Regions from separate parts of the Shewanella sp. BJSY2023SW007 genome, predicted to be linked through region 3. Evidence: predicted binding sites of a transcription regulator. Region 3 holds the regulator's gene; each other region holds the start of a gene.
What was found. Region 3 encodes FliA, which starts transcription of late flagellar genes. Its sites were predicted from a motif close to CTAAAGNTNNNNNNNNNNNNGCCGATA; they were not measured.
Positions count from the first base shown of each region.

Region 1: the regulator FliA is predicted to act here: its motif matches at 7,998-8,024, upstream of ACMHXE_RS14630 (flagellar protein MotY).
Region 2: the regulator FliA is predicted to act here: its motif matches at 8,288-8,314, upstream of pomA (flagellar motor protein PomA).

Region 1 is NZ_JBKORL010000089.1:2,247-12,030, forward strand. It holds gene ACMHXE_RS14605 (aldehyde ferredoxin oxidoreductase) at 1-1,439, opposite strand, end outside; gene ACMHXE_RS14610 (4Fe-4S dicluster domain-containing protein) at 1,454-2,098, opposite strand; gene ACMHXE_RS14615 (multiheme c-type cytochrome) at 2,440-4,767, shown strand; gene ACMHXE_RS14620 (GntR family transcriptional regulator) at 5,024-5,695, shown strand; gene ACMHXE_RS14625 (ketoacyl-ACP synthase III) at 5,783-6,859, shown strand; gene ACMHXE_RS14630 (flagellar protein MotY) at 7,092-7,964, opposite strand; gene rnt (ribonuclease T) at 8,106-8,774, shown strand; gene ACMHXE_RS14640 (DUF3137 domain-containing protein) at 8,924-9,784, opposite strand, start outside.
Region 2 is NZ_JBKORL010000001.1:55,046-64,829, reverse strand. It holds gene ACMHXE_RS00295 (GGDEF domain-containing protein) at 1-537, opposite strand, end outside; gene ACMHXE_RS00290 (monovalent cation:proton antiporter-2 (CPA2) family protein) at 723-2,669, shown strand; gene ACMHXE_RS00285 (hypothetical protein) at 2,826-3,764, shown strand; gene ACMHXE_RS00280 (patatin-like phospholipase family protein) at 3,772-4,896, opposite strand; gene dxs (1-deoxy-D-xylulose-5-phosphate synthase) at 5,058-6,923, opposite strand; gene ispA ((2E,6E)-farnesyl diphosphate synthase) at 6,945-7,826, opposite strand; gene xseB (exodeoxyribonuclease VII small subunit) at 7,827-8,066, opposite strand; gene pomA (flagellar motor protein PomA) at 8,462-9,229, shown strand; gene ACMHXE_RS00255 (flagellar motor protein MotB) at 9,234-9,784, shown strand, end outside.
Region 3 is NZ_JBKORL010000084.1:19,259-29,042, forward strand. It holds gene fliQ (flagellar biosynthesis protein FliQ) at 1-75, shown strand, start outside; gene fliR (flagellar biosynthetic protein FliR) at 79-876, shown strand; gene flhB (flagellar biosynthesis protein FlhB) at 876-2,012, shown strand; gene flhA (flagellar biosynthesis protein FlhA) at 2,075-4,180, shown strand; gene flhF (flagellar biosynthesis protein FlhF) at 4,187-5,563, shown strand; gene ACMHXE_RS14230 (MinD/ParA family protein) at 5,568-6,449, shown strand; gene ACMHXE_RS14235 (RNA polymerase sigma factor FliA) at 6,442-7,161, shown strand; gene cheY (chemotaxis response regulator CheY) at 7,209-7,592, shown strand; gene ACMHXE_RS14245 (protein phosphatase CheZ) at 7,606-8,343, shown strand; gene ACMHXE_RS14250 (chemotaxis protein CheA) at 8,359-9,784, shown strand, end outside.

The DNA of each region.
Region 1 (9,784 bases), on a different contig from region 3:
TGCACAGCGGCGTTGGTCTTCTTATTGAAAATTTTCACCGAGGATTCTTTGTGGATATCCCAATAACCGAGATCCGGATTACGTCCATCCAGTTTCCAGCGCTCAATGAGATCCGACATGCCATCGGCCATATGGGCAATTTCCCCTTCGCGATAGGCGATACGGCGGTAAAAATCGATAAGAAACGCCGGATCTTTCTTGTCCCACAGATCCCATGGGATGCTGTCAAACTCCTCTTTAGGCAACAGATATTGGAACATATCGTGTTTTTTGAGGTACTTGAACAGGTGCGAAATCAGACCATAGTTACACCAGATGCCGTAATCGTCGATCAAGTTACCACCCAGCGCACCTGTCATAGCATGTTCTTCCGAGCCCTTCTTGGTATCCATCAGATACTGAGGCGCCAGGAATCCCATGCAGACGTTGGAGATATGTTCGCTCTTGCGACCATATTTCTGTTTCAGCTCAGGCACCTTTAGTTCACAGAAGCAGCGAATGGGGCAGGCATGGCAGCCACCGGTACGCTTCATCCATTTGTTGGCGTACTCTTCACCGAAGTACATCTCGGCCATTGAGGTACGGAAGCCTACCTTGTTACGTTCATTCCAAGGCACCTCGCCCAGCTCAATCTGCTGATCCGATTGCCCCCATTTAAGTCCGGGACGCGCCTTCCAGCGGCTAATACCATTGGAATATTCGGCCCAGGACTGCGGAGTAGAAGGCACAACCCCTTGGTTATTGGCGCCTATAATCCCCAGAATATGGTCATCGAGCCGACGCATGTTGGTGTTATCGGCGGCAATGGCCACAGCCCCTGTACCTATGATGCCTATCCCTTTGAAGTTCTTTGACCCTAGTACAGCTCCATGGCCTCCGGCAGAATGTCCACCCTGAGTCATAATCACTGACAGGGGCACCTGATTCTCCCCCGCCTGGCCTATGGCAGCCACCTGGGCATTGGGGCCCATCATTTCGGCTATCATGGCGTGGGTATCAAAAATCCCCTTACCCCAGAGCGCGGCGGCTGATTCCAATGTAACTTTACCGTCTTCAACTCTGAGCCATACCGGTGCAGCGGCGCGACCTTCAATGGCGATGGCATCAAATCCAGCATATTTCATTGCCGGTGAAAAGTGACCACCGAAATGTCCATCAGAAATCAGATGATCTTTAATCACTGGGCTGCGGGAAGTAATAGTAGTACGACCAGTACAAATCACCCCGGAACCGGTTAATGGTCCGGCGGAGAATACAATAATATTTTCAGGGTCTGTGGCCTTAATATTATCTTTATGGCCATCCCAAAGAATCTTATAGCCTATCCCCATACCACCAATATAATCATGATACTTATCGGTTGACTCTGTTGTAATATCACCGGTTGTTAAATTAACTCTTAATACTTTACCGGCCCATCCGCCAAGTTTATCTGTCATTTTCTATTACCTCATTAACCGATCAGGCCAGTATATTTTTCATATTGTTCGAGTGCAGCTTCCGCCTGTTCCCAGGTATAAAACTTAATCGCACCGGTTGGACAAACCTGGGCGCAAGCCGGTTCGCCCTGACACAGATCACACTTCACGGCTTTCATTTTGCTACGCACAACTTTGATCACTTGTTGCGGACATTTATCGGCACAATAACCACAGCCGACACAGCGCTTTTCATCTATCACTTTAGCGCCGGTTTCCGGATGAGTTGAAATAGCCTGCTGCGGACAGACCTCTGTACAAACCTCACAATGGCGACAAGTGGCCGGCACCACAGTGCGGTCGCCGCATTCCCCCCGCTGTTCTGTGTAATTGAACTGCACGCCATGAGGCCCATAGTTCATGTTGTGTTCGACTTTGACCCTTGCCAGGGTTGGGCTGCAATCGCCTTCATGGTTCCAGCCACAGGCGATTTCACAGCGACGGCAACTGACGCAGATAACCGGATTAACCACCATCAATCCACCGGGTAACACCTCAACCTTTTCATCGCTGTCGTTGTCGCTGCCACAACCGGTAAGAAAGCTGATAAGCGTTCCACCATAGACAGTGCCTACGGCAGCTCCCATACTCCCTTTCAGCATTCCTCGTCTGGTAATCATATTGCGTTCCTTAATTAGTTTAAGAAATATTATTTAAATATGCATACACCAAAAACCCGACGACTCATGCTAATTAAATCCAGACATTTTTTCCCAATCTGAGTCACATTTACTCACAGGCAAGTCGGTCAATCTCATTATCTAAAACCACAATCAAATATTAAAATTACAATCTTCTAAAAATAGAAAAACACAATTTAGACTGAACCTGCGCTTATCAGTTATAGCTGGAACATATTGACGATGGTCACAGACAAATTATTCAAATCAAATAGATTAAGCCTCGCATACATTCCTAATTAGAAATCCCGACAGAATCTAAAAACTTAAAGGAATGGGAAATGATGAAATTCAAGCCTAAAAACGCCTGGTGGAAACTATCTCCACTGGTGGTTTGCTTATTGGCTGCATGTTCCGATGGCGATGACGGCCAAGTGGGTCCTCCGGGCGAAGTGGGGATCAATATTGCCAAAGCCAAATCACTGCAGGCCAATATCGAAGCCGTCACCATAGATGAGCAAACCCGGGTTTCGGTCGACTTTTTCTTAAGCGACTCTAACGGTGTTGCCGTGACAGGGCTGGAACAACTGGAACAGGTTTCAGCCTTGGCCATGGGCATAGCCAAATTGGGCAGCGCTCAGCCCATGTACGGCGATTCAAAGCCGGTGGAGGGACGCTATGAAATAAGCCGCGCCCCCCAATGGATAAGCTATATCAATAAACTGGTTGAGCCGGGAACAGGGGCAACAGCAAAGGCCGCAGCACAGTGGCAAGCCGGGATTGAGAGTGACTGTAAACTCGATTGTCTGCAAAGCTTAGGCCAGGGGCGTTACCGTTATCAATTCAGCAAGGCACTCAATCAATACCCAAGCTTTGAAGGGCTAGATACCCAGTATGAGAGTGATAAGACTCACAGGGTCTATCTTGAACTCAAACCCGCTGCCGACAGTTCCCCGAGCAGTATGCTGATCAACAGTGTCTATGACTTTATTCCTGCAACCGGCCAAGCCGCCGCAGCCGAAGACAGCCGGGTACTGATGGATCAGCAGCAAGCATGTTATCGCTGCCACGGCAGTGACAGGGATAACAGTGAGGCGCGTTTGTTAATGCACGGCAGTAAGCGTTTTGCCTTTGAAGGCTGTGTTATGTGTCACACCAGCTATTCAGGCGACCCTGAAACCGGCTCGGCGCTTGATATGGCGACCCTGACTCACAAAATTCACCAGGCCGATTATAAGGTCGTTGGCTATCGAGGCCATGAATATGACTACAGCCAGTTGCACTATCCAGGTGATATCAACGACTGTAAGAGCTGTCATATTCCCGATGCGGCGCCGCAAGCCAACCAATACTTTATTCCCGGCAGTAACAGCTGCCTGAGCTGTCACAGTAAAGATGCCCCGGATGACTGGAATGGCAGTGCCAGTGCTTTATTCCACGATAGAGAACTCTTCCCCAGAGGATGGCAACAGAGTTGCTCAGGCTGCCATCCGGATGCCAGCAATCCAGAAGGCGCAGGTAAAATCCACTTGAGCCTTGGCAAGACAAGTAAACTCATCAAACAGGAGTATGCCTTTACGATCTCCGCTGCCGCTATCGATGGCGACAAGCTGAATATCGGCCTGGATTATCGAAGTCAAGGACGGCTGCCGACTGATGATCCGGCTATTGAGTCTTTGTGGCTGACCGTCAGTGGCGATCCCGAGCCGCTTAATCGTCCGCTCAACAATGGTCAGCACAAGATTTGGAATTTGGCCAAACCTGGGGACGACGTCACCCTTGCCATGCAGGGGCACAGTCTCAGCGCCGCCATAGGCCCGCTTCAGATAGCGGACTTCGGTGAGCTGGACAAGACTCGGGTTCGGGCGAAACTGCTTGTCTGCGCCGATCCCAATACAGGCTTTGCGGTGGCTTGCGATGCCAACTCTACCCGCATCGAGGTGATTGCCGAGAACGCATTGTCGCTCACCGGCGCTCCGGCGAGCAGCAAAGCCATTGCTGATGAAACCGCTTGCCAGCGCTGTCATGACAGCGATATGCAGCAGCGGGTTGTCAGCGCTCATACGCTGGCCAGTCATTTCCAGCCAGCTAATGACAGTTGTGGCAGTTGTCATGCGCCTCAAGGTGCCACGGCCCTGACTGATAAGAGCTGCAACGACTGCCACAACAATGGCACCAATATGTACCTGAATGCCGGGCTGAAACATACTCCGGGCATGGATCAAGTAAAAGCGGTCCGTACCCTGAATAACAGTCTGAATTACAGGGAAATGGTGCATTCGCTGCACAGTGGTACCCGTACTGTAGCCGGTATGGGTGGCGATAGAGAGGCGGCCACTTATCCCAAGCCAGCCAATGATTGCCGCGCCTGCCATAGCAAGGGTCAACTTACACTGGAAGGCCTGAGCCAAAGCGCCTCCGTGTTGGTCGCCACTCCCGGCGCCACCGAGAAAGGCCAGTTGGCTGAATACTCGCCAACGGTTGCAGCCTGTGGTGGCTGCCATATCCAGGTGGATAAATGGGCCAGCCATGCCGAAGCCTTCGGTGGCGTTTTCCAAAAAGATGCCAGTGGTGGACCTGTGTATCAGAGCGGCAGTGAAAGCTGCGCCATCTGTCATGCCGAGGGACGTAATAACGGTGTCGACAAGGTACACGGCCTCAAGGATTGAGCCACATTGTCTTATCGGACAAAACGGCGCTTAGGCGCCGTTTTTGTATGCTGTTTTTATCAATTCAGGAGCTCAAACCTGCCAATCCGACATAGCTGCGATGTTTGCACCAACTTAGCACTGCTCTGCTCGAAATCCACCATCACCTTGAACAACGCAGAAACAGGACCCCCTAGTGGTTTCCCTTTATTTATCTGAATATTCGCTGTAGTCTTAATCGGATCAAAACCGAATAACGTATACAAAGACGGGATCTATGAGCCGAACTACGCCCATCGTTCATAAAACGCGCACTCAGGTTGTGGTCGAAGTGTTGCGGGAAAAAATTCTTTCAGGGGAAATCGCAGCCGGTGAACCGTTGCGTCAGAGCGCCCTGGCAGAAGAGATGAATGTCAGCCGGATTCCGGTCAGGGAAGCCCTTTTGCAACTGGAAGCCGAGGGTTTGGTCAAGTTTGAAGCTCATAAAGGCGCCACGGCTACCGAACTATCGGTTGAACAAGTCAGCGAGTTATTTGAACTCAGAGCACTGATTGAAACTGATCTCCTTGCCAAAGCCATTCCAAACCTGCAGGATGAAGATCTGCGTCAGGCCGAAGCCGTACTGGACAAACTGGAATCCGCCTTTAAACAGGATAATGCCGTGGGCAGTTGGAGCGAACTCAACACAGAGTTCCACACAAGTTTGTACCGCGCCGCCAACCGTCCCCATACCATGGAAGTCGTACATGGTCTGAACACCAACTGTGATCGCTATATACGCTTACAGTTGTTGCTGACAGGCGGGATCCCTCGAGCCGAACAGGATCACAGGGATCTACTGCAATTATGTCGGCAAAAGAAAATAGATGAGGCCGTGGTCCTGTTAAGGGCCCACATACTGCACGCTGCCAATGCCATTCAGGAATTGGTAGCCCAACAGGTGAGCTGAAAAATCACGACCCTTTCCAAGCAATAGCGCTTTAGTTGTCCAAAAGACAGATCTGGCTTCTGTCTTTTTATTTTGAGAGTAAATTCAATGCAGTACGCCACTATTACCGGCTGGGGAAAGTGCGTTCCCCCTGCCGTACTGACCAATCATGATCTGGCTACCTTTATCGATACCTCCGATGAATGGATTAAACCCAGAACAGGGATTAGCCAGCGTCATATCAGCCACGTCAACACTTCTGAATTGGCTACAGTCGCTGCCCAGCATGCGCTGGCCGCCGCCGGCATAGAAGGTAGCGAACTGGACATGATTATCCTGGCCACCGCCAGCCCGGACACTCTGATCCCCAACATAGCCTCGACCGTACAGGCCAATGTAGGCGCAACCTGTGCCGCCTTTGACATTAACGCCGCCTGCAGTGGCTTTCTCTACGGCGTAGGCCTTGCAACCGCCCAGATAAAGAGTGGTCAATGCAAAAAAGTACTGGTTATCGGTGCCGAGCGTCTCAGCTTTTATCTCGACTGGTCAAGAAGAGAAACTGCAGTACTATTCGGTGATGGTGCTGGTGCTGTAGTACTGGAAGCGACAGACAGCCCATGTGGCGTACTGGGCTATGAGCTCAATAATGACCCAGACGGTCGTGACATTCTGAAGGCCAGTTTCGGTACGGGTATGGACAGATTTGTCGCCGAGTCGCTGGACTTCTACATTCAGTTTGACGGTCAGGAGATTTTCAAACGTGCCATCAACGGCATGGGTAAACTCAGCGCCCAAGTATTGGACAAATGTGGCTTGGACAAGGAAGAAGTCGATTGGGTAATCCCCCATCAGGCCAACGAGAGGATCATCGACACTCTGGTGCACAGAATGAAGATCCCCAAAGAGAAAGCCTTCGTCAATATAGCCAACTATGGCAATACCTCGGCCGCGACTATTCCCATCGCCATCTGTGATGCGTTGGAAAAAGGCATGATCAAGCCAGGACAACACATTCTGTCCTGTGCCTTCGGCGCTGGCCTCACCAGCGCGGCCTTGCTGCTGAAATGGGGTGATAGAGTCACACCGCTGAAACAGAGTGATGCCGAGCTGCCGCCATGCGAGCAGACAGGTATTGAACTGGTAAAACGCGCAGTAGACTATTTCTGCCATCGCGATAAGGCTTAAACGAATTAAGCAGAACCCCAAACAAAAATGCCGTTCATGGAAAGTGAACGGCATTTTCGTTTTTAGATGCCATACTTGGCCAGGAATAAGATGTCCGGTAGCTACAAAAAGTTACCTTGACGAATATAGCCTAAAACGCTTACCGGAATACACTAACTCAATTGTGCCGCTTTCTACAAAAGAGAAGGCCTCGAGGACTTATTCGCACCTTCTCTTAGGTCAGTTCTTGGCCCTACTTGAGCGGTTTGCTTATCCGGATGACTACCCGGCGGTTACGGACCCGTTCATCACTGGAATCATTGGATGCCACATGCCGCCGTTCGCCGTGTCCTTCGGTATGGATCCTGTCTCCCGGGATCCCCCTTGCGACAAAAAAATCTTTAACTGAGTCAGCTCTCTGTTGTGACACCTTCTGGTTAATACTGCGACCGCCATAACTATCGGTATAGGCATCAATCAGTACCAGCTCCACTTCAGGATCGTAGGCCAGATATTCCTGCACCCGCGCCAGTTGCGCCTTGGAATAACGGGTCAACTCAGTCCCCCCCATCTCGTAGGTAAGCACGGTAAAAGCGATATCATCGAAACTGTAAGGCAGTAGATTGGCCAAACACTGTTTGAACTCGCGGTATTTCTGGGCAAAGTTGGCCGCGGAAAGACCGACCGCCACCTTGTTGCTTTGGTTGTACCAATCGCTGTAGTAAAAAGTGGGTTCCATGCCGCGGTCCAGCTCTGCCAGCATGGACCAGGCGGCCTTTTTCGGTACTTCACCATTGAAATATTTCTGGTAGCTCAGCTCGGTAATCGCCTTGGACGTCACTCCAGGACGCCAGGCCGGTGCTTTGCTCATCAAGCGGGCATGGGTCACGGCATCGGGCTTTTGCCACATATCCAGAGTAAATTGCAAATTCAGATCTTTTCCCGCATGACTGGAAAATACGGCTTTACCGTAGGCGGGAATATCGTGCTCCAGGCTACAACCTAGAGGCGTGTTTTGCGCCACGCGCCAATGAGAGTCGTCGAGCGACGCCACATAGTGCCTGAGATCCGCCATCGCCGACAGCGGCAGACAAAGAGTCGACAGCAGAAACAGTTTACGCCACATAGAAATCTCTCTTTTCACACACCATGTTGTCTCTATCGGCAAAGAAATTCATTCCTTTAGCCTATAAAAACAACAATCGAACATGACACCCTGTTGATGTTTTAGCATAATAGCCGCTTCGTTATTTTCCAGGGGAAATGCATGACTCAGCCAAGCCTAGCCAACCAACTCAAGCACAGATTCAGGGGTTATTTCCCTGTTGTGATCGACGTAGAGACTGCTGGCTTTAATGCGCAGACAGACGCGCTGCTGGAGATTGCGGTCACCCTGCTGAAGATGGATGCAGAGGGTAATCTGGGCATAGACAGAACCCTGCACTTCCATATAGAACCTTTTGAAGGCGCCAATCTCGAGCCGGAGGCGCTGGCATTCAACGGCATAGATCCCAACAACCCTCTCAGGGGAGCCGTCAGCGAGAAAGAAGCTTTTCTGGAGATATTCAAGGCGGTGAAGAAGGCACAAAAGGCGGCCGATTGCCACAGATCTATTATAGTGGCTCACAATGCCGCCTTCGATCACGGCTTTGTCAGCAAAGCAATCGAGCGCAATGATATCAAGCGCTCGCCGTTTCATCCCTTTGCGACTTTTGACACCGCCACTCTGGCCGGTTTGGCCATAGGCCATACAGTACTGGCCAAGGCCTGCACCTTGGCCGGGATCCCCTTTGACAACAAAGAAGCCCATTCGGCGCTTTATGACACAGAGCGCACTGCCGAGCTATTCTGCTACATAGTGAACCGCTGGAAAGCCCTTGGCGGCTGGCCTTTACCTGCCACTGCCGAAACCGACACCCCACCAGAGGCTATCTAAACCGGCTCAGACATATAAGCCGACTCAAACTGGGGGATTTCCTGGCCTTAAGCCAAACTATTTGAGCGTTTGGCTTAAAGGTGCATCAGCAACCACCGACCAGAAACCAAAGACACCCCGGCTCAAAACCAAGGTCTTGAGCCTCGAGTTTAAAGCCCGGTGCGACTGTCTAATTTCAAGGCTTTAATCAAATCGAACACTTCATGGATTTCTTTAAACACTTGCTCTATGTCTGCGCTGAGATCCAGCGGCTTGAGTAGATCCAGTTGTGGCTCAAAATAGCTGTGCTGACAGGCTATTTTGACAAACAATCGCCCCTGTTTGAAACAAGCTTCCAGCTCACCTTGATAAAATCCTGATAGTGACAACAAACGTTCCATGGTCGCGGTATTAAGCACATATCTGGCTTCGAGCTGATCGTCACTGTAGACCTCAAATCTACGCTCAAAGTCCGGGTCTTCCAACCTCACCCTCGAGAGTTTGCTTCTGAACTGGGCCAAGCCATTGCCCATAAAACCTTTATCGCGGCGCACCTGGATGGTAGCGGAAAATGTCTTCGGCAGCTCAAACTCTATCACTATGCCGTCGAACAGCGTCTTATATTGGGGACCATTATCATTCTTGCCTGTGCGTTCGAGCAACGTCAGTTCCCTAAGCAGAAAAGGCACATTAAGATACTTGCCTCTGACCGAGTTTTGAAAATAACCTTTGTCATAGGAGGGAAAGAGACCATAGTCTTTATAGCTTTCCAGTTCAGGCAATCCCGGAGGATTGAACGCAAAGCTTTTACCGAAATAACCCAGCAGTAAAGGATAGATCTCCTCAACTATCTGGGTACGTAGTTCACCTATCTCACTGCCTGCCCAGATATTGGCCAACACCACCAACCCCAAAGATACCACGGCGCCACCAAAACCAATGAAGAACACCCCATCTTCGAAATCCAGCATGAAAGCGCCGTAGAAACTCATGGCAAAAAACAGCAAAAATGCCGGAATGCCGATAAAGGT
Region 2 (9,784 bases), on a different contig from region 3:
CTTGAAATTATCCAGGTCAAGCACCGCCAGAGATATTGGGCTGTGGGCTCGTCCGGCTCTTGCGAGCGAGGTGCGGATACACTGACCGAAATAGTGGCGGTTGCCAAGTCCGGTCAGTGAGTCAAACATCGCCTGCTCTGACATCTGCGAATAGGCGATAGCGTTGAACAGTGGCTGCGACAGCAAAATCTCAATCTGCTCAAGTTCCGCCTGTTCTACTGGGCTCAATACTCTTTGCAGCCGGTAGAGTAACTTGGCGGTACCCAGTTTACTGACCAGTTCTCTGCTTACTGTGCTCTGAGAGGTGCGTCCCCAATGAAATTGATGTCCTTGAACTTGTAACTGCACTCCCTGTACCGGCAAATATTGTTGTAACAGTTTGCCATAGCAGGCAAATACTGTCCGCGGATCGAGACTTGCGTGTAACCGTTGAACCGCCTGTAGCAGATCCATTCTGGGGTGGATAGCCTGAGGTTGATCAGACAGATACTGATAGTCTTCAGGGTAAAACTCTGTTGCCAGACCAAAGTCCATCATAAATACTCCAATAAGGCAGAACCTTTTTCTATAGTTAATCTGCAAGATTCGTGCCTGGTCGACCTTGGGCTAATTTGTATCGAGATCTCATTGAGTTAAGCTTTGTAGTGCTAAGTATATTGGGGTGACAAGTATTTGACACTGACAGAATAATGAACTGAACCATTGATAGCGGGGGAGTGTGCATGGAACATGGATTCTTTATCCAGATCCTTCTGATGCTGGTTATCGCCATAACGGCGATAGCTTTGCTCAGGCGCGTAGGCTTACCTGCTATTCTTGCTTATCTGTTGACCGGGGTTATCAGTGGCCCCTCGGGATTCAACTGGTTCTCGCAGCACCAGATGCAATCGGTAGCCGAACTTGGGGTGGTACTGCTGATGTTTACCCTGGGACTGGAATTTTCCGTCCCCAGGCTCTGGGCCATGCGCCGCACTGTATTTGGCCTCGGCAGCGCTCAGGTGGTATTGACCACCTTGCTGGCCATGGGGGCCGGATTACTCTTTATCAGCGACGTGACTCAGGCGCTGGTGATAGGTTCAGTGACGGCTTTGTCTTCCACCGCCATAGTGCTGAAACTGCTTAACGACAAGGGCTGGCTCAAGCGCCGCCATGGCGAACTGTCGGTCAGTGTGTTGCTGTTCCAGGACTTAGCTGTAGTGCCCTTGCTTATTCTGCTGCCTTTGCTGGCCGATGGCAGCGAGTCTTTGACTGTCCTGCAGCTTGGGACTGCGCTGGGGAAGGGGGTCCTGGCCTTTATTGTGTTGATGGCCTTTGGTAAGTGGGCCCTGCCCAAACTGTTTGATGAAGTTGCCCGTTCCCGCTCCAACGAGCTGTTTGTGTTGTCGACTCTGGTAGTCGCGCTCTTGACCGGTGCCTTTACCCAATGGTTGGGGTTGTCCATGGCATTGGGGGCCTTTATGGCCGGGATGCTTCTGGGGGAGAGTCAGTACCGGCGCCAGCTGGAGGCGGATATTCGCCCGTTTCGGGACCTCTTGATGGGACTGTTCTTTATCTCTATTGGTATGTTGCTCGACTTCAGTCTGGTATTGGCCTATTGGTGGCAAATCTTGCTGTTGCTGTTGGCTGTTATAGTCGGTAAGACAGTTATTGTCTTTGCTTTGCTGAGGTTGGTTAAAGAGCCTTTTCGGGTAGCCATGTCTACCGGCCTCAGCCTGGCACAGGTGGGAGAGTTTTCATTCGTGGTGCTGGCACTGGCAGTGAGTTATCAATTGTTGGCGCCCAGTGTCAGTAACACTTTGGTGATGGTGGCCGTACTGTCGATGGCGCTGGCACCGGCATTGGTGCGTCATAGCATAGACATAGCCAGGCTGTTGCAGGGCCTTAAACCCAGGCCGGAACCGGCAGAAAACCTGCCGCCTTTGGATCCCCAGCAAGATCTGGTTCTGCTGCTGGGTTATGGCCGGGTTGGGCAGACCATAGGGCGGTTTCTCAAGGCCGAAGCTATCCCTTTTATAGCCCTCGACCGGGATCCCTCCCGGGTTGCCGAGGCGCGCCGGGCCGGTGAGCCTGTGTATTTCGGCGATGCTTGTAAGCGCAGTTTGCTCAAACAAGCCAATGTGCGCCACGCCAAGAGCATAGTGCTGACCTTTTGTGAGCAGCCGCAGTTGGAAGAGGCCTTGGTGCTGTGCCGGCAATTGGCACCCGAAGCGCGGATCATGGTGCGCACCCGGGATGACAGCGAGCTTGAGCAACTGGAGCAGGCCGGTGCCAGTCAGGTTATTCCGGAAACTCTGGAAGGCAGCTTGATGCTGGTATCTCAGGTGTTGTATCAGTCAGGGGTCCCTTTGTCGCGGATCCTCAAACGGCTGGAGTCGGAGCGGCGCAATCACTATCAGTATCTGCACGGTTTCTTTTCCGGTGAGGAAGCCGACTTCTCTCTCGAGCTACTGCATGCAGTGGCTTTGCCAAGAGGCGCCAGCGCCGTGGGGAAATTCAGTGCCGAGATCCCCTGGCAACAGCTCAGGGTGGAACTGAGAGCAGTGCGCCGCGGCGGCAGGGAGTACGAGCCGCCGGATGAAGATTGGCAGTTTCGCGCCGGTGATACCTTGCTTATTCGCGGCAAGCCCAGAAGGGTGGAGAAAGCCGAAGTTATTTTGCTTCAAGGCTGATTACCCGGCCGCTGGCGTTGGTTTTATTTGCACTTTAAATGGGGTACTCTGCGACCTTTGTGGAGCTGAATGCCGGGAAGGACAGCTTGGCTGCATGTTGCAGCGACTTTTCCTGAATAAGCGCAAACCCGAGTGACTTACAAGGAGTTGGCAACCGTGACCCATGACAGTAATCATGGCCTCGATATCTCGTTCGAGGAACTGTTTGAGATTTTGACTTCTACCCAGCAGCTGCTGTTTTGCCGTGATGGCGATGTGCCGCTGATCCTGCCGGTGAATATCGATGGCAATGAACATGCCAGTCATTGTTATGCCTACCTTCCCATGATGGATGAGCCTGAGGCGAGTCGGGTGCTTGCAGAGAATCTTAAACAACCGGATGATTACTATCTCAAACCCATTCATTGGCAACGGCTTATTCTGACCGCTCATATCAATGAAGTGCTGTTGCTGGATCTGGCGGGCAAACTCGTGCTGCCGCTGGAAGATCAGCAAGCCTACCTGAGCTATATGGCGGCGCGCCTCAATGGTGAAGACTGCGTGCTGCGGGTCAACAATGTGGAAATCAGCCCTTGGCTCACCGGAGAGGCCGACGCCTGGGAACTGGTGGAAGCACTGTTTGCCCGTCACGCCTCACTCAAGGGGATCTGGCTGGCCGACTGTCTGTGGCAACACGCCGAAGGCAAACCCGGTAAGCTGGTAATTCTCGATGCCGAGCTGGCCAGCTACGAGATGTCGACCGCCTTGCAGGATCAGGCCAAGGCGCTGGGTTATACACTTGTCCAACTGAGAGATTTGACCCTGGATTATCAGTTGGATGCGCTGACCATACTGCCGCCGCTGGTGAGCCGAAGTGATGCGGGGGAAGTGCGTCTCTATGTCGGCGACCCGAACCAGCCCTTTATTCCGTTTCAGCGCCACCAGATAGTGCAAACCATAGTCGACAACCAAGAGAGCGGTTCCCATGGTTTACAGCAGGGGGCTGAGAATATAACCGTGACCGCCAATGAGCGGCAGCAAGGTTCTACACCAACCTTTGCTGTGACTCTGGTCTCAGTGTTGCTGGTGGTGGCCTTACTTATCTTTTTCGCCTGATCCATGCTCAACTGATATCGAAAAAAGCTTTCAATTCATCAATCTGACACATGGCGTCCTGATAACCCAAATCTATCAGGGCGCCTGTGTAGGCGTTCTCAAACAGCAGATAAGACACAATACTGGTGTCCGACTGGCTGTCTATACCAATCAAAGCCAGCAGCCGGCGAATGGCGAAGGGCATCTCTTGATAGTAACGCTTGGCCAGCTCACTGAGATCTTCACTGGGTTTAATCACCAAGGTATCAATCGGCCTCAAATCCAACTGTTGGCGGCTCTGTTCCGGCACCAGCGCCAGAGTGCTGTTGATGCGCCTGAGCCGCTCCAGATCTGAGTTAAGGGTATCGGAAAATATGGTATCCAGCAGATGACCGGCAATGGTGGCCGTCTTGGGATGATAATCCAGTTCAAGGGGCGTGTTCTTGTGTGGGCTGTCCAGGTTGATCACCATGATCCGCTTGGCGCCCAGATGTATCGGGCTGGACAGTGGTGCCAATTGATGCACTGAGCCATCGCCATAGTAAGACTGGGACAGCTTAATTGAGGGGAACACCAAAGGAATGGCGGAGCTGGCCATCAGGTGCTCTGTGTGCAGCCGGGTGCGCTCGCCGCTGCGTCTGGCTCTTTGCCAGTTTTCCAATTCCTTGTGGGCCTGAAAGAAGGTCACGGAGCGGGAGCTGTTGTAGCAGGAGGTGTCTATGCTCAGTGCCATCAGGGAGCCGCCGCGGATATTGCGATCGATTCGCTCGAAGTTAATCAGCTCATTGAGCAGTTGCCGCAAGGGTTCATTGTCCAGCAAACTGCCGGCGTCGGTATTGACCAGATCCCCCTGCATGCCACGAAGGGCCATCTTGGCCAGGTGTGCCAGCACGCCGGTATTGGAGGCGCGGTAGACTCTCTCTGTGTGGATATTACGCCAGATCCACTCCAGCTTTCTCAGCCCCAGATGAAAACAGGATGCATGGGTGGCGATAGCGGTGCCATTGATGGCTCCGGCCGAAGTGCCGCAAACAATCTTGAATGGAATGGCGTGATTGCGGGGATAAAACTGCACCAGTGCCTTGAGCACCCCAACCTGATAGGCCGCCCTGGCACCACCGCCCCCCAACACCAAAGCCCTGCTTTCCGGCACAGTGCCTCCTTTGCTAAAGCCCAAAACCATAAGAGAATGCCAAGGTATTATTTTGCAGACACTGCTTGGCTATCTCAGTTTAACTCTAGTTGGCTTTACTGTGGTCGGAGAAGCAAAAACCGCCCTGAGGCGGTTTTTTATAATGATAGCGGATGCTTATCTTATGCGAACCGGTTTTGGATCTGCTCGAGAATGCCACTGGCATCCAGCTTGAGCTCAGTCAGTATCTCTTCCGGTGAGCCGTGCTTGATAAATTCATCCGGCAGGCCAATTTGCAACACAGGCTTGCAGATCCCCTGGCTGGCCAGATACTCGAGCACGCCACTGCCGGCGCCGCCCATGATGGCGTTTTCTTCCACAGTTACCAGCAAGTCATGATTGGCGGCCAGTTCCTTGATCAAATCTTCATCCAAGGGTTTGACAAAGCGCATATCGGCGACTGTGGCATCCAGGCTTTCAGCGGCTTCCAGGCTGGCAGCCAGGGTAGTGCCGAAGTTGAGAATGGCAATCTGTTTGCCCTGGCGTCTGACAAGGCCTTTACCTATCGCCATGGCCGTCATCTCTTCAATCTGCTCGGCGCCGGTTGCATTGCCGCGAGGGTAGCGCACTGCGCTTGGGCCCTTGTCGTAGCAGTAGCCGGTGTAAAGCATCTGCCGACACTCGTTTTCATCGGATGGCGCCATTATCACCATGTTGGGTACGCAGCGCAGATAGCTGAGATCGAAGGCACCCTGATGGGTTGGGCCATCGGCGCCCACAATGCCGCCACGGTCAATGGCAAACAGCACAGGCAGGCGCTGCAGTGCCACATCGTGGATCAACTGATCATAGCCGCGCTGCAGGAAGGTGGAGTAAATGGCCACTACCGGTTTATAGCCTTCACAGGCAAAGCCTGCGCCTAAGGTCACAGCATGTTGCTCGGCGATGGCGGCATCGAAGTATTGCTCGGGGAATTTCTGGGAGAACTCCACCATGCCGGAGCCTTCACGCATGGCCGGGGTGATCCCCAGTACCTTGTCATCCTTGGCGGCGATGTCGCACAACCATTTGCCGAACACCTGGGAAAAACTGGGTTTCCCGGGTTTGGTGACCGGTTTGCAAAATTGTGAAGGGTCAAACTTGGGCACCGCATGCCAGCCGATGGGATCTTTCTCTGCAGGCTCATAACCTTTGCCTTTCTTGGTCATGATATGCAGTACCTGCGGCCCCTTGAGGCTGCGCATGTTACGCAGGGTTTCCACCAGCGCATCCACATCGTGGCCATCGATAGGGCCTATGTAGTTGAATCCCAGCTCTTCAAAAAGGGTTCCCGGAACCACCATGCCTTTAAGGTGTTCCTCGGTGCGGCGCGCCATCTCTTTGATGACGGGCATGCCCTTGAGTACCTTCTTGCCGCCCTCACGTATTGTGGTGTAGAAGCGACCGGACATCAGTTGTGCCAGGTGGTTGTTGAGGGCGCCAACGTTTTCCGAGATAGACATCTCGTTGTCGTTGAGCACCATCAGCATGTCTTTGTGCAGATCGCCGGCGTGATTCATGGCTTCAAATACCATGCCGCCCGTCATGGCGCCATCGCCTATCACGGCCACCACTTTACGGCCGGCTTGCTCTTTATCGGCGGCGACGGCCATTGCCAGCGCGGCGGAAATTGAGGTGCCTGAGTGACCAACACTGAAGGTGTCGTATTCACTCTCTTCCCGCCAAGGGAAAGGATGCAGACCGCCTTTTTGGCGTATGGTAGGCATGCGATCGCGACGACCGGTAAGGATCTTGTGCGGATAGGCTTGATGACCCACATCCCAGACCAGGCGGTCAAAAGGGGTGTTGTAGACATAATGCAGCGCCACGGTCAGTTCGACCGTACCTAAGCCAGAGGCAAAGTGACCGCTCGACATGCCCACAGATTTTAATAAAAACTCCCTGAGCTCGTCGGCCAGCTGAGGGAGCAGGCTTTGTGGAAGTTGACGTAACTCTTCCGGGGTATTGGCCTGTGCCAGCACAGGAAACTGAGTGATATCCAGACTCATAACGAGATACTTTGTCTCTTTTTATACTCTTCGCTCAACGATATAGCGGGCGAATTCGGCAATTAACTGGCTATTGTATGGCAATTTTGCCAGCGCTGATAGTGCATCTTCCAGCAGTTTTTGAGCTGTGGTCTTGGCGCCCTCCAGCCCCAAGAGTTTCGGGTAGGTACTCTTGTTGGCATCGAGATCCGACCCTTGGGGTTTGCCAAGCTCTTCTGTGCTGCCGGTAATATCGAGAATGTCATCCTGTACCTGGAACGCCAGGCCCACGGCATCTGCGTATTCCAGCAGTGCCAGTTCTTCTTTGGCGTCAATATCGGCGGCAATTACCGCAAACTCGACGGCGCAGCGGATAAGGGCCCCTGTCTTCAATCTGTGCAGGGCGGTGAGCTGCGCAAGGGAGATCTCTTTGTCTGTGGCATTGAGATCCTGCGCCTGGCCGCCACACATACCGCGGTAGCCGGAGGCTTTTGCCAGCGCCTGTACCAGACGCAGGTGTTGGCGGTCGCTGAGGCCTTCAATGTCGCTGCTGATAAGTTCAAAGGCCAAGGTTTGCAAGGCATCACCGGCCAGAATGGCGGTGGCTTCGTCAAAGGCGATATGCACGGTTGGCTGACCGCGGCGCAGGGCATCGTCGTCCATGGCCGGCAGATCGTCATGGATCAGCGAATAAGCATGGATACACTCTATGGCGGCGGCGCAATCATCGAGACGCTCAAGGGGAACGCCGAGCATCTCGCCTACAGAGTAGACCAGAAACGGCCGAATACGCTTTCCACCCAGCAGGGCTCCATGGCGCATGGCGGCCTTGAGTCTGGGCTCGGTATCATCCAGGGTGTCCAGTATGGTGCCAATCCTTTGATTGACTCTCTGTTGGTATTGGCTAATAGCTTGGGTTAACACTCACTCACCCTCGACTGTAAATGGGCTCAATGGCGCCTGGGGATCCTGGGCCAGCAGTATGGCTACTTTCTGCTGTGCTTGTTCCAGCTTGGCCTGGCTGCTGCGTACCAAGCCTATGCCACGTTCGAACTGTTTTAGCGCGTCGTCCAGCGATACTTCACCGCGTTCCAGTTCGGCGACTATGCGTTCCAGTTCGTTGAGAGATTCTTCAAAACTCAGATTTTCGGGTTTTTTGGCCACAATCGGTTTCCTTGATGCACCTTGGTTGCCGGCCCATTCCTGCGACCTGATTGGCACGGTGCAAAGGTAAAAGGAGAGAGGGAGGGCTGCAGGTGTCTTGGCGTTATGTTCAGCGTGACACAAGGTATATCAGGGCGCGATAAGGGTCAAATTGAAGCGTCCGTTATTTGCTCAATAGCACGCTTTGTCGCGGATTTTTTTTGGAGAAAATTAAAATCTTCCTAAACTTGCTTAAGCCCTGTCCGATAACTCAAAATAGAAACTATTGAAAATTATCATATTCATCTCCTGTGAAAAGCCAAGATCCTATATCACCCTTTGGGGCGGATCGGCTTGTATGGGATAGAGATCCCGGCCACACTGTGTCGGGTCTGCTTTAGAGGTGAGGAGCCACTGTGGATTTAGCAACCCTGATAGGACTGGTCGGTGCTTTTGCTTTTATTATCATGGCAATGGTCAGCAGTGGCGGCATTGCCATCTTTATCGATGTACCCTCTGTATTGATTGTGCTTGTCGGCTCGCTGTTTGTGGTGATGATGAAATTTAACCTCAAGCAGTTTTTAGGCGCCGTCAAGATTGCCGCCAAGGCGTTTATGTTCAAACTGGACAAACCCGAAGAGTTGATTGAACAGTCGGTTACCATGGCAGACGCCGCCCGAAAAGGGGGCTTCCTGGCGCTGGAAGAGGCGCAAATTTCCAACAGTTTTATGCAAAAAGCGATTGATATGCTGGTGGACGGCCACGACGGCGATGTGGTGCGTGAAGCACTGGAGAAAGACATTCAGCTGACCGAAGATCGCCATAAGGCGGGGATCAGTATTTTCAAAGCACTGGGTGATGTGGCGCCGGCTATGGGGATGATAGGTACTTTGATTGGTCTGGTGGCCATGTTGTCCAACATGGATGACCCAAAATCCATCGGTCCGGCAATGGCGGTGGCCTTGTTGACTACCTTGTACGGCGCCATTATTGCCAACATGGTGGCGATCCCGATTGCCGATAAGCTGGCGCTGCGGATGAACGAAGAGATGCTCAACCGCAACCTGATTATGGACGCTGTACTGGCGATTCAGGATGGCCAGAACCCCAGGGTGATTGAGGGCTTCCTCAAAAATTACCTGTCTGAGAAGCAGCGTAAAATAGATACAACGGACGGAGAGTAACACTATGGCCAAGCCCAAGTGTGATTGTCCGCCACCCGGCGCACCCATGTGGCTGGCAACCTTTGCCGACCTGATGTCGCTGCTGATGTGTTTCTTCGTGTTGCTGCTGGCCTTCTCCGAAATGGACGTAATGAAGTTCAAACAGATAGCCGGCTCGATGAAATACGCCTTCGGCGTGCAGAACAAGGTGGAAGTGAAAGATATTCCCAAAGGCACCTCTGTGATTGCGCTGGAGTTTCGCCCCGGACGCCCGGATCCCACCCCGATTGAAATAATCAACCAGCAAACCAACGAGATGACCCAGCAGATCCTTGAGTATCAGGAAGGGGATGACGACAGTGCTGGTGGTGTGCAGCAGCAAAGGGGCGAACAACGTGGCGGCGAGGCTTCGGCCACGGCGCAGGAGCAGGCCGAAGACAAGAAGACCCAGGAACAGCAGGCGGCTCAGGATCAGATTAACGAGCAGGTCAAGAAGATGGCCGAGGCGCTCAACAAAGAGATAGTGGACGGCGCGATTGAAATCGAGTCTCTTGGGCAGCAGATTATCATCCGTAT
Region 3 (9,784 bases):
GGCCATTGGCTGGTACGCACCATGATGGAGTTCTTTATCGAGATGGTTCACAGGATCCCACAAGTGGTGGGCTGAACCATGGAGATACTGTTCGACAGCATTCAACAAACCCTGGCCGCCTATCTTTGGCCCCTGTTTCGGGTGGCCAGCATGTTGATGGTGATGGCGGTTTTTGGTGCCAATACCACGCCCGCCAGAGTCCGTTTATTGCTTTCGCTGGCCCTGACTGTGGCGATAGCACCTGTCCTGCCGCCCATGCCCGGGGTGGACCTTTTCTCTCTGGCGGCGGTATTTATTACTGCTCAGCAAATTCTTATCGGCACTGCCATGGGTTTTGTCACCTTACTTATCATGCAAACCTTTGTGCTGACCGGGCAGATAATCGGTATGCAGACCAGTTTGGGTTTTGCCTCTATGGTGGATCCCAGCTCAGGGCAGCAGACACCTGTGATAGGTAACTTCTTTTTGCTGCTCACCACCATGATCTTCCTGGCGGTCGATGGTCACCTGGTGATGATACGTATGTTGGTGGCAAGCTTTGAAACCTTGCCGGTATCCAATGAAGGGATAAAAATCGCCAATTATCGAACTCTGGCCGAGTGGGGCAGTTATATGTTTGGTGCCGCTTTGACCATGTCTATCTCGGCCATTGTGGCTTTGCTTACCGTTAACCTTTCTTTCGGGGTAATGACCCGGGCGGCGCCACAGCTGAACATCTTTGCCATAGGTTTTCCCGTCACCATGATAGGCGGGCTGATTATTCTGTGGCTGACGCTGGGGCCTGTAATGGCTCACTTCGATGAGGTTTGGCATGCGGCGCAGCTGTTGCTGTGTGACATGCTGGAGCTGACCTGTAATCTGGATGGAGTGCCCTGATGGCAGAAAACGAAGATGGGCAGGAAAAAACCGAGGAGGCAACCTCCAGGCGCTTGCAACAGGCCAGAGAGAAAGGGCAGGTTGCAAGGTCAAAAGAGTTAGGTACCTCGGCGGTATTATTGGCCGCAGCTATGGGTTTTGCCATGTTGGGGCCAAGTCTGGCTGCCAGTCTGGCCTCGGTCATGAGCCGTATCTTCTCCATGGAGCGGGATCAGATATTCGATACCAATAGTCTGTTCAATGTCTGGGGTATAGTTGCCGCCGAGCTGGGTTGGCCTATGGCCGGTTTTATTCTGTTTCTCGGTTTCGTGGCCTTTGTCGGTAATATTGTCCTCGGTGGTATTAGTTTCTCGGCTCAGGCATTTATGCCCAAGGGCAGCAAGATGAACCCCTTGAACGGCTTTAAACGTATGTTTGGGGTACAGGCGCTGGTGGAGTTGGCCAAGGGGATTGCCAAGTTTTCTGTGGTGGCACTATCGGCTTATCTGCTGCTGAGTTTTTATTTCGACGATATCCTGAGGTTGTCGCAGGATCACTTGCCGGGCAATATACGCCATGCACTGGAGCTCTTGGTATGGATCTTTATTTTGCTCTGCGCTTCGACCTTGGTGATAGTGGTGATCGATGTGCCGTTTCAAATTTGGAATCACGCCAAACAGTTGCGGATGACCAAACAGGAAGTCAAGGACGAGTACAAAGACACTGAAGGCAAGCCTGAAGTCAAAGGCCGTATTCGCCAGTTGCAAAGGGAGATGGCCCAGCGGCGGATGATGACCGAAGTGCCCAATGCCGATGTGATAGTGGTTAACCCTGAGCACTTTGCGGTGGCGATAAAATATGATGTCGACAAGTCACCGGCGCCCTTTGTGCTTGCCAAAGGTGTCGACGATGTGGCCTTTAAAATCCGTGAAATTGCCAGGGAGCACCAAGTCGCCATAGTGTCGGCGCCGCCATTGGCGCGGGCGATTTACCATACCACCAAGCTTAATCAACAGATCCCCGAAGGTCTTTTCACCGCTGTGGCCCAAGTGCTCGCCTATGTGTTCCAGCTCAGGCAATACCAAAAAGGCAAGGGCACACGGCCCAAACCCATTCCTCTCAATCAACCCATTCCGGATGAATACAAGCAGTATTGAGGTGAACTTGGCGTGAAACTTGCTGAACTCAGCCCAAGTGTCAAACTTCAGGCTAATAGTGAATGGATGTTAAAGCGACGCTCGGGCAACTGAGGCAAGTAAAACCGGCAAACTTCAAGGGCGTAGGCACGCCGCTTCTGGTGCTGGCGACATTGGCCATGATAGTTTTGCCTATGCCGGCCTTTCTGCTGGATATCCTGTTTTCCTTCAATATCGCTTTGGCGCTGGTGGTGCTCTTGGTGGCTGTTTATACCCAAAGGCCGCTGGATTTTGCCGCTTTCCCGACCGTTTTGCTGGTTGCCACTTTGCTCAGACTGGCGCTTAACGTCGCCTCTACCCGGGTGGTGTTGCTTGAAGGTCACAATGGTGGTGATGCCGCCGGTAAAGTGATTGAAGCCTTCGGCTCGGTGGTGATCGGCGGTAACTATGCCGTGGGTCTAGTGGTGTTCCTCATTCTGATTATCATCAACTTTGCCGTGGTGACCAAAGGTGCAGGGCGTATCTCTGAGGTAAGTGCTCGCTTTACCTTGGATGCTATGCCGGGTAAACAGATGGCGATTGATGCTGACCTCAATGCTGGGATCCTTAACCAGGAGCAGGCCAGGGTGCGCCGCGAAGAGGTGACCCGCGAGGCTGACTTCTACGGCTCTATGGATGGTGCCTCCAAGTTTGTTAAAGGGGACGCGATTGCCGGTATTTTGATCTTGGTGATCAATATTCTCGGTGGTTTCATCATAGGTATAGTCCAGCACGGGTTGAGTTTTTCCCAAGCGGTAGAGATTTACACCCTGCTGACCATAGGTGACGGCTTGGTAGCGCAGATCCCCGGGCTGCTGTTGTCGATAGCTGCGGCGCTGATGGTGACCCGCCAGAATGAGTCCGGCGATATGGGGCAGCAGGTCGTACAGCAGATGTTCGACAATCCCAAATCTTTGATGATCGCTTCGGCAGTGCTCTTTGTGATGGGAATAGTACCCGGCATGCCACATCTGGCATTTTTAACCTTTGCAGTACTGACCTCTGTGGGCGCTTTCTTTATCTATAAGCGCAATGAAAAGAACAAACAACAGGCGCTGGAGCTGGCCAAGAAAGGGCCGACCGAGAAAAGCCTTAGCGAACCCAAAGAACTTAGCTGGGATGATGTGCGTCATGTTGACACCATAGGTTTGGAGGTAGGTTATCGCCTTATTCCTTTGGTGGATAAAGGTCAGGGCGGCGAGCTTCTTGGCCGTATCAAAGGGGTTCGCAAGAAGTTGTCTCAGGAGCTGGGATTCCTGGTGCCGGCGGTGCATATCCGCGACAACCTGGACCTTTCCCCGAATGCCTATCGTATCTCCTTGATGGGGGTGGCCAGTGGTGAAGCCGAAGTGCGTCACGATTGCGAATTGGCAATCAACCCGGGCCAGGTATTTGGTAAGCTGGATGGCATAGAAACCAAAGATCCCGCCTTTGGTCTGGATGCGGTATGGATTGCACCCGAGCTCAGAGAACACGCCCAAACCCTGGGTTACACGGTTGTGGATGCCGCCACTGTGGTGGCCACTCATCTGAGCCAACTTTTGACCAACAACGCCTCCAAACTGCTGGGTTATGAAGAAGTGCAACAGTTGCTGGATATGCTGGCCAAGCATTCGCCCAAATTGGTCGATGGTTTTATTCCCGATGTGATGACCTTGGGGAATGTGGTTAAAGTGATGCAAAACTTGCTTAATGAAGGGGTGTCGATTCGGGATCTGCGTACCATAGTGCAAACTTTGCTTGAGTATGGGCCCAAAAGTAATGATACCGAGGTGTTGACCGCCGCCGTGCGTATTGCCCTCAAACGTATGATAGTGCAGGAGATAGCCGGTCCTGAGCCGGAAATCCCCGTCATAACTTTGGCGCCAGAATTGGAACAGATGTTGCATCAGTCAATGCAGGCGACAGGGGGCGAAGGTCCGAATATCGAGCCGGGACTGGCAGAGCGTATGCAACAGTCACTGGCAGGCGCAGCCCAGAAGCAGGAAATGGTTGGTCAGCCCGCCATATTGCTGACATCCGGCATGCTGCGTTCTACCCTGTCTCGTTTTGTTAAGCACACTATTCCCAATCTGCGGGTGATCTCTTATCAGGAGATCCCAGACGAGAAACAGATACGTATAGTGTCAGCCGTTGGCCAACAGGGGTAACCGAGAGTGAAGATTAAACGTTTTTTTGCCAAAGATATGCGCGCAGCCCTGGCTCAGGTGAAAGAGACTCTGGGCGCAGATGCCGTGATCATGTCCAATAAAAAGGTTACCGGCGGCATCGAAATAGTGGCAGCGGTTGATTATGACGACCCCAAGCCAGCAGCGGCACCAACCGCATCGCCTTTTATGGAATTGGGAGAGGATAAAGTCTCCCTCGGCGCTGGGCATGTACACACTAGCAGAAAAGCCAAACCAGAGCCTGTGGCCGACTCTTTGCAAGCTTTACTTGAGCGGCAACAGAGCCGTTTGAATGAACAGCTTGGGCAGCAAAGTAACGTCAAGGAACTCGAGATGCCGGCTTGGGCCCAAGGGCTTACTGAAGAGCACAAACCTGCACCACAGTTGCGGGAAAAGACACCGGAGCGGGTAAGCAAGGGCAACAGCGCCAAGCAACAGCAAGAGATGGAGGCCATGCGTGAAGAGCTGGCTTCGCTGCGCGGCTTGTTGACGCACCAGCTGTCCAGTCTAATGGCGGATCAGCGCAGCCGCACCGATCCCGTCGGCGCTATGCTGGAACGTAAATTATTGGAAGCTGAATTCTCCCCTGAAGTTGCCGAGCGTCTGGCATCGCTGAGTCAGCACTATCAAAGCGCTGAGCTTGGACATGCCTTGCCGCAAAGTCTGGCAAACCTGCTTGATAATCAGGGGGATGATTTAATGCGTCAGGGTGGAATTGTCGCCCTGGTCGGCCCTACAGGAGTCGGTAAAACCACGACATTGGCTAAACTGGCGGCCCGTTTTATTGCCCACCATGGCCCGGATTCCGTATTGTTGGTTACCATGGACCATTATCGCATCGGAGCCTTTGAGCAATTGGCAACTTATGGCAAAATAATGGGATGCCCGGTGAAGCAAGCTCATGACCTCAATGAGTTGGAGCAGATACTGTATCAGTTCCGCAGCCGGAAGCTGGTTTTGATAGATACCGCTGGTATGGGTCAAAGGGATATGCGCCTGTACCAACAACTGGATAATCTTGCCGCCAATACCCGTTTGCCTATTCGTAGCTATCTGGTGCTCTCGGCGACCGGCCAACGTCGGGTGCTTGAAGAGGCGGTAAGTCATTTCCAGCGAATTGATCTCGCGGGGGCGGTTTTAACTAAACTTGATGAGTCCGTCTCTTTGGGGGCCGCGTTGAGCGTGTTGATCCAAAGTGGATTATCATTAAGTTATATTACTGATGGTCAAAGGGTTCCTGAGGATATGCAGGTCGCCGATACCCTGACCTTGGCCAAGCAGGCATTGGCCATACTGAACAAGACTGAAGCAAGTCATTTTAATAATAAAGCCAGGTCAGAAGAGATGACCTATGCATTTGAGTAAAGCTATGACCCGGGACCAAGCGAGCGGTTTACGAATGATGAATCAACCAAATAACGAAAAAGTAAAAGTAATTGCCGTGACCGGAGGCAAGGGGGGCGTGGGTAAAACCAGTGTCTCCATCAATACTGCGGTTGCTCTGGCAGAAAAAGGCAAACGTGTCCTGGTTTTGGATGCTGACTTAGGGTTGGCTAATGTGGATGTGATGCTCGGCCTACGCGCCGAACGCAATTTGTCCCATGTGCTATCGGGAGAGTCTGAACTTGATGATATTATCGTTCGTGGCCCAAAAGGAATAGGCATTATTCCTGCCACCTCGGGCACCCAGGCCATGGTCGAACTGACTGCGGCACAGCACGCCGGGCTTATCCGCGCCTTCAGCGAAATGAAAACCCAGTTTGATATCTTGGTAGTCGATACGGCCGCCGGGATCTCGGATATGGTACTCAGCTTCTCTCGTGCATCACAGGATGTACTCGTGGTTGTCTGTGATGAACCCACCTCTATTACCGATGCTTATGCGCTGATTAAGATACTCAGTCGTGAGCATGGTGTGTTCCGCTTCAAAATTGTCGCAAATATGGTACGGAGTTTGCGGGAAGGGATGGAGTTATTTGCTAAGCTCAGTAAAGTAACAGACAGATTTTTGGATGTGGCACTTGAACTTGTGGCAACTATCCCGTTCGACGAGAATCTGCGTAAGTCGGTGCGGAAACAGAAACTGATAGTGGAAGCTTATCCCAAGTCTCCGGCCAGTATTGCTTATCATGGACTGGCAAACAAGATTATGAGCTGGCCTATACCTCAGCAACCTGGGGGGCATCTCGAGTTTTTTGTTGAGCGCTTGGTTCAAAGGACAGATTACCGAGAGGATGGTACGAGTGAATAAAGCGGCTGCATACGCAGGTTTAAACGATAAGACACAGATCGTTGAGCATTATGCACCGCTGGTAAAACGAATAGCCCATCATCTGCTTGCCCGTCTGCCTGCATCGGTTCAACTCGATGACCTGCTGCAGGCCGGCATGATGGGATTGCTGGAAGCTTCATCCAAGTTTGATGGCAGCAAAGGCGCCAAATTTGAGACCTTTGCCGGGATCCGCATCCGTGGCGCCATGATAGATGAGATACGCCGTGGCGACTGGGTTCCGCGCTCGGTTCATCGCAATAACCGGCGAGTCGCTCAGGTGATGGATGAGCTTGAACAGGAGTTGGGGCGGGATGCCCGTGATAGTGAAATTGCCGAGCGATTGGAGATGTCGTTGGATGAATATCATCATATTCTCAATGATGTTTCTACCGGTAAAATCATAGGAATAGAAGATTTGGGGGTAGCGCCCGATGTGTTGATGTCGGAAGATATGCCGGCAGATGACACTTTTGAGGGCCTGGCTCAAAGCCAATTCCAATCAGCCTTAACCGATGCCATTAAGCGCTTGCCAGAGCGCGATGCCTTGGTTTTGTCGCTGTATTATGACGAAGCACTGAATTTAAAAGAGATTGGTGTCATTCTTGAGGTAAGTGAGTCCCGGGTGAGCCAGATCCATAGTCAGGCCATGCTGAGGCTGAAAGCCAAACTCAAGCATTGGACACAAGCGTAATTAATGATTGAGCAACTTATAAGTATGTCAGCTCACCGGAGGAAACCTTGGACAAGAATATGAAGATTCTTATCGTTGACGACTTTTCAACGATGAGACGGATCATTAAGAACTTGTTGCGAGACCTGGGGTTCAATAACACCCAGGAAGCAGACGATGGTTCAACAGCTCTGCCTATGCTGCAAAAGGGCGACTTTGACTTCGTCGTGACCGACTGGAATATGCCTGGGATGCAGGGAATCGATCTGCTCAAGGCGATTCGCGCCGACGAGCATCTCAAACATATCCCTGTGTTAATGGTAACTGCCGAAGCCAAACGTGAACAGATTATTGCGGCGGCTCAGGCCGGCGTGAATGGTTATGTTGTTAAGCCTTTTACCGCGGCTACGTTGAAAGAGAAATTGGATAAGATTTTCGAACGGCTCGGTTGAGTGGGGTGATGCAATGAAAGCAGAGACATCCGGGCTGGTGACTTTGGAGCAGGCACAGGAATTGGTTGCCCTGCTCAGTCAGGGAGAGCAGGACAAGGCCGACGAATTGCTGCGGGAACTGGCGGCTCCCCTGCAAAGGGATCTGTTCGAAGAAGTCGGTAAGTTGACCCGCCAGTTGCACAACGCCTTAGTGGATTTTCAGGTAGATAGCCGCCTTATTGAGCTTGCCAACACTGATATCCCAGACGCCAAAGAACGCCTTACCTATGTCATTGATATGACAGAGCAAGCAGCCAACAAAACTATGGACGCAGTCGAAGAATGCTTGCCTTTGTCGGATGCTCTGAGTACCAATCTGCAAAATGTCAAACCCGCCTGGGATAAGCTGATGCGCCGTGATTTGGCCTTGCATGAGTTCAAGGGCCTGTGTCATGACGTACAACACTTTATGCAACAGAGTGAAGCCGATGCTTGTCGGCTGCGGGAATTACTGAATCAGATACTGATGGCTCAGGATTTTCAGGATTTGACCGGACAGATGATCCGTCGGGTCATAGAACTGGTGCGGGAAGTGGAAAACAGCTTGGTTTCTTTGCTGACCGTGTTCGGTGAGCAGCCGCTGGATGATCTCTGTGGCGCTGAGGATAAGAGCATAGAGGCAGAAGGTCCCATACTGAACGCAGAGCAACGCGAAGACGTGGTGAATGGTCAGGATGAAGTCGATGATCTGCTATCAAGTCTGGGTTTCTAATTAGGAGTCAATTTAATGGCCTTTGATGTTGATGAAGAGATACTCCAGGATTTTTTGATTGAAGCTGGCGAGATCCTTGAGCTGTTGCAGGAACAGCTGGTATCTCTGGAAAATAATCCGGAAGATACAGATTTGCTCAACGCCATCTTCAGGGGATTTCACACGGTCAAAGGCGGTGCAGGATTCCTCGGGTTAGGGCCCATGGTGGATGTCTGCCACGAGGCAGAAAACACCTTCGATTTATTGCGTACCGGTAAGCGCAGTGTCAACTCCGAGTTGATGGATATCATACTGCAAGCGTTGGACACGATTAACACCATGTTCAACCAAACCCAGTCCGGTCAGGAGCAGGAAGCTGCAGATGAAGTGTTATTGGCGAAACTTAAGCTGCTTAGCTCAGGTGCGCCTTTGCCTTCAGAACAGGCTCAGGCGGAAACGCCTGCCGCAGTTGAAACCGGCGATGAGAGTGTTGATGAGTTATTTGATGGCATGCTTGATAGCGCCGCGGTGGAGCTGTTTGAGGAGCCAACTTCACAATCCCCCGAGACATCGAACCAAAGCGGTGCAGCCAGTATAGATGAAATCGATGAAGCCGAGTTTGAAGCCTTGCTGGATGCCTTGCATGGTTCAGGCAAGGGACCTTCTGCCGGTAGTACTCCGGCCCCGAGTAGTGATGCTACCAACTCCAGCGACAGCGCCTCTGTAAGTTCTTCTTCGGATGACATCACTGACGATGAATTTGAACGACTGCTCGATGAGTTGCATGGTAAGGGGCAGTTTGCCGCGGCGCCTGCAGCTAACAGCGCAGTCGTTGAGGAAGCCGCATCTGCCAGTGTCGATGCCGATGAAATCTCCGATGATGAGTTTGAAAAGCTCCTCGATGAGTTACATGGCAAAGGCGCCGGTCCAGGGGCTAAAGCCAGTGGTTCAGAGCCTGCTGTATCCCAACCCTCGGCATCTCAAGCTTCTACATCTCAAGTAGCCCAGTCCAAAGCGCCTGCAGCGGCTACACAAAAGGTCACAGCTGCAACTGCCAAAGTCGAGGCTCCTAAAGCCGCCGCCAAACCTCAGGCCAAGTCTCCAGCTGTTGCTAAAGAGGCTACACCTGCCAAGGCTGCAGCCAGCGTGCCGCAGGGGGAAACCACAGTTCGGGTTGATACGGCTCGTCTGGATGAGATCATGAATATGGTCGGTGAGCTGGTATTGGTGCGTAATCGCCTGGTCAGTCTTGGGATATCCCGTGAAGACGAGGAGATGTCCAAGGCGCTGGCCAATCTGGACCTAGTGACTTCCGATCTGCAGGGTGCTGTGATGAAGACCCGGATGCAGCCGATTAAGAAAGTATTCGGTCGTTTCCCTCGGGTGGTTCGCGATTTGGCCCGCAGCCTCAATAAAGAGATAGATCTGCGGATGATAGGTGAAGACACGGATCTGGATAAGA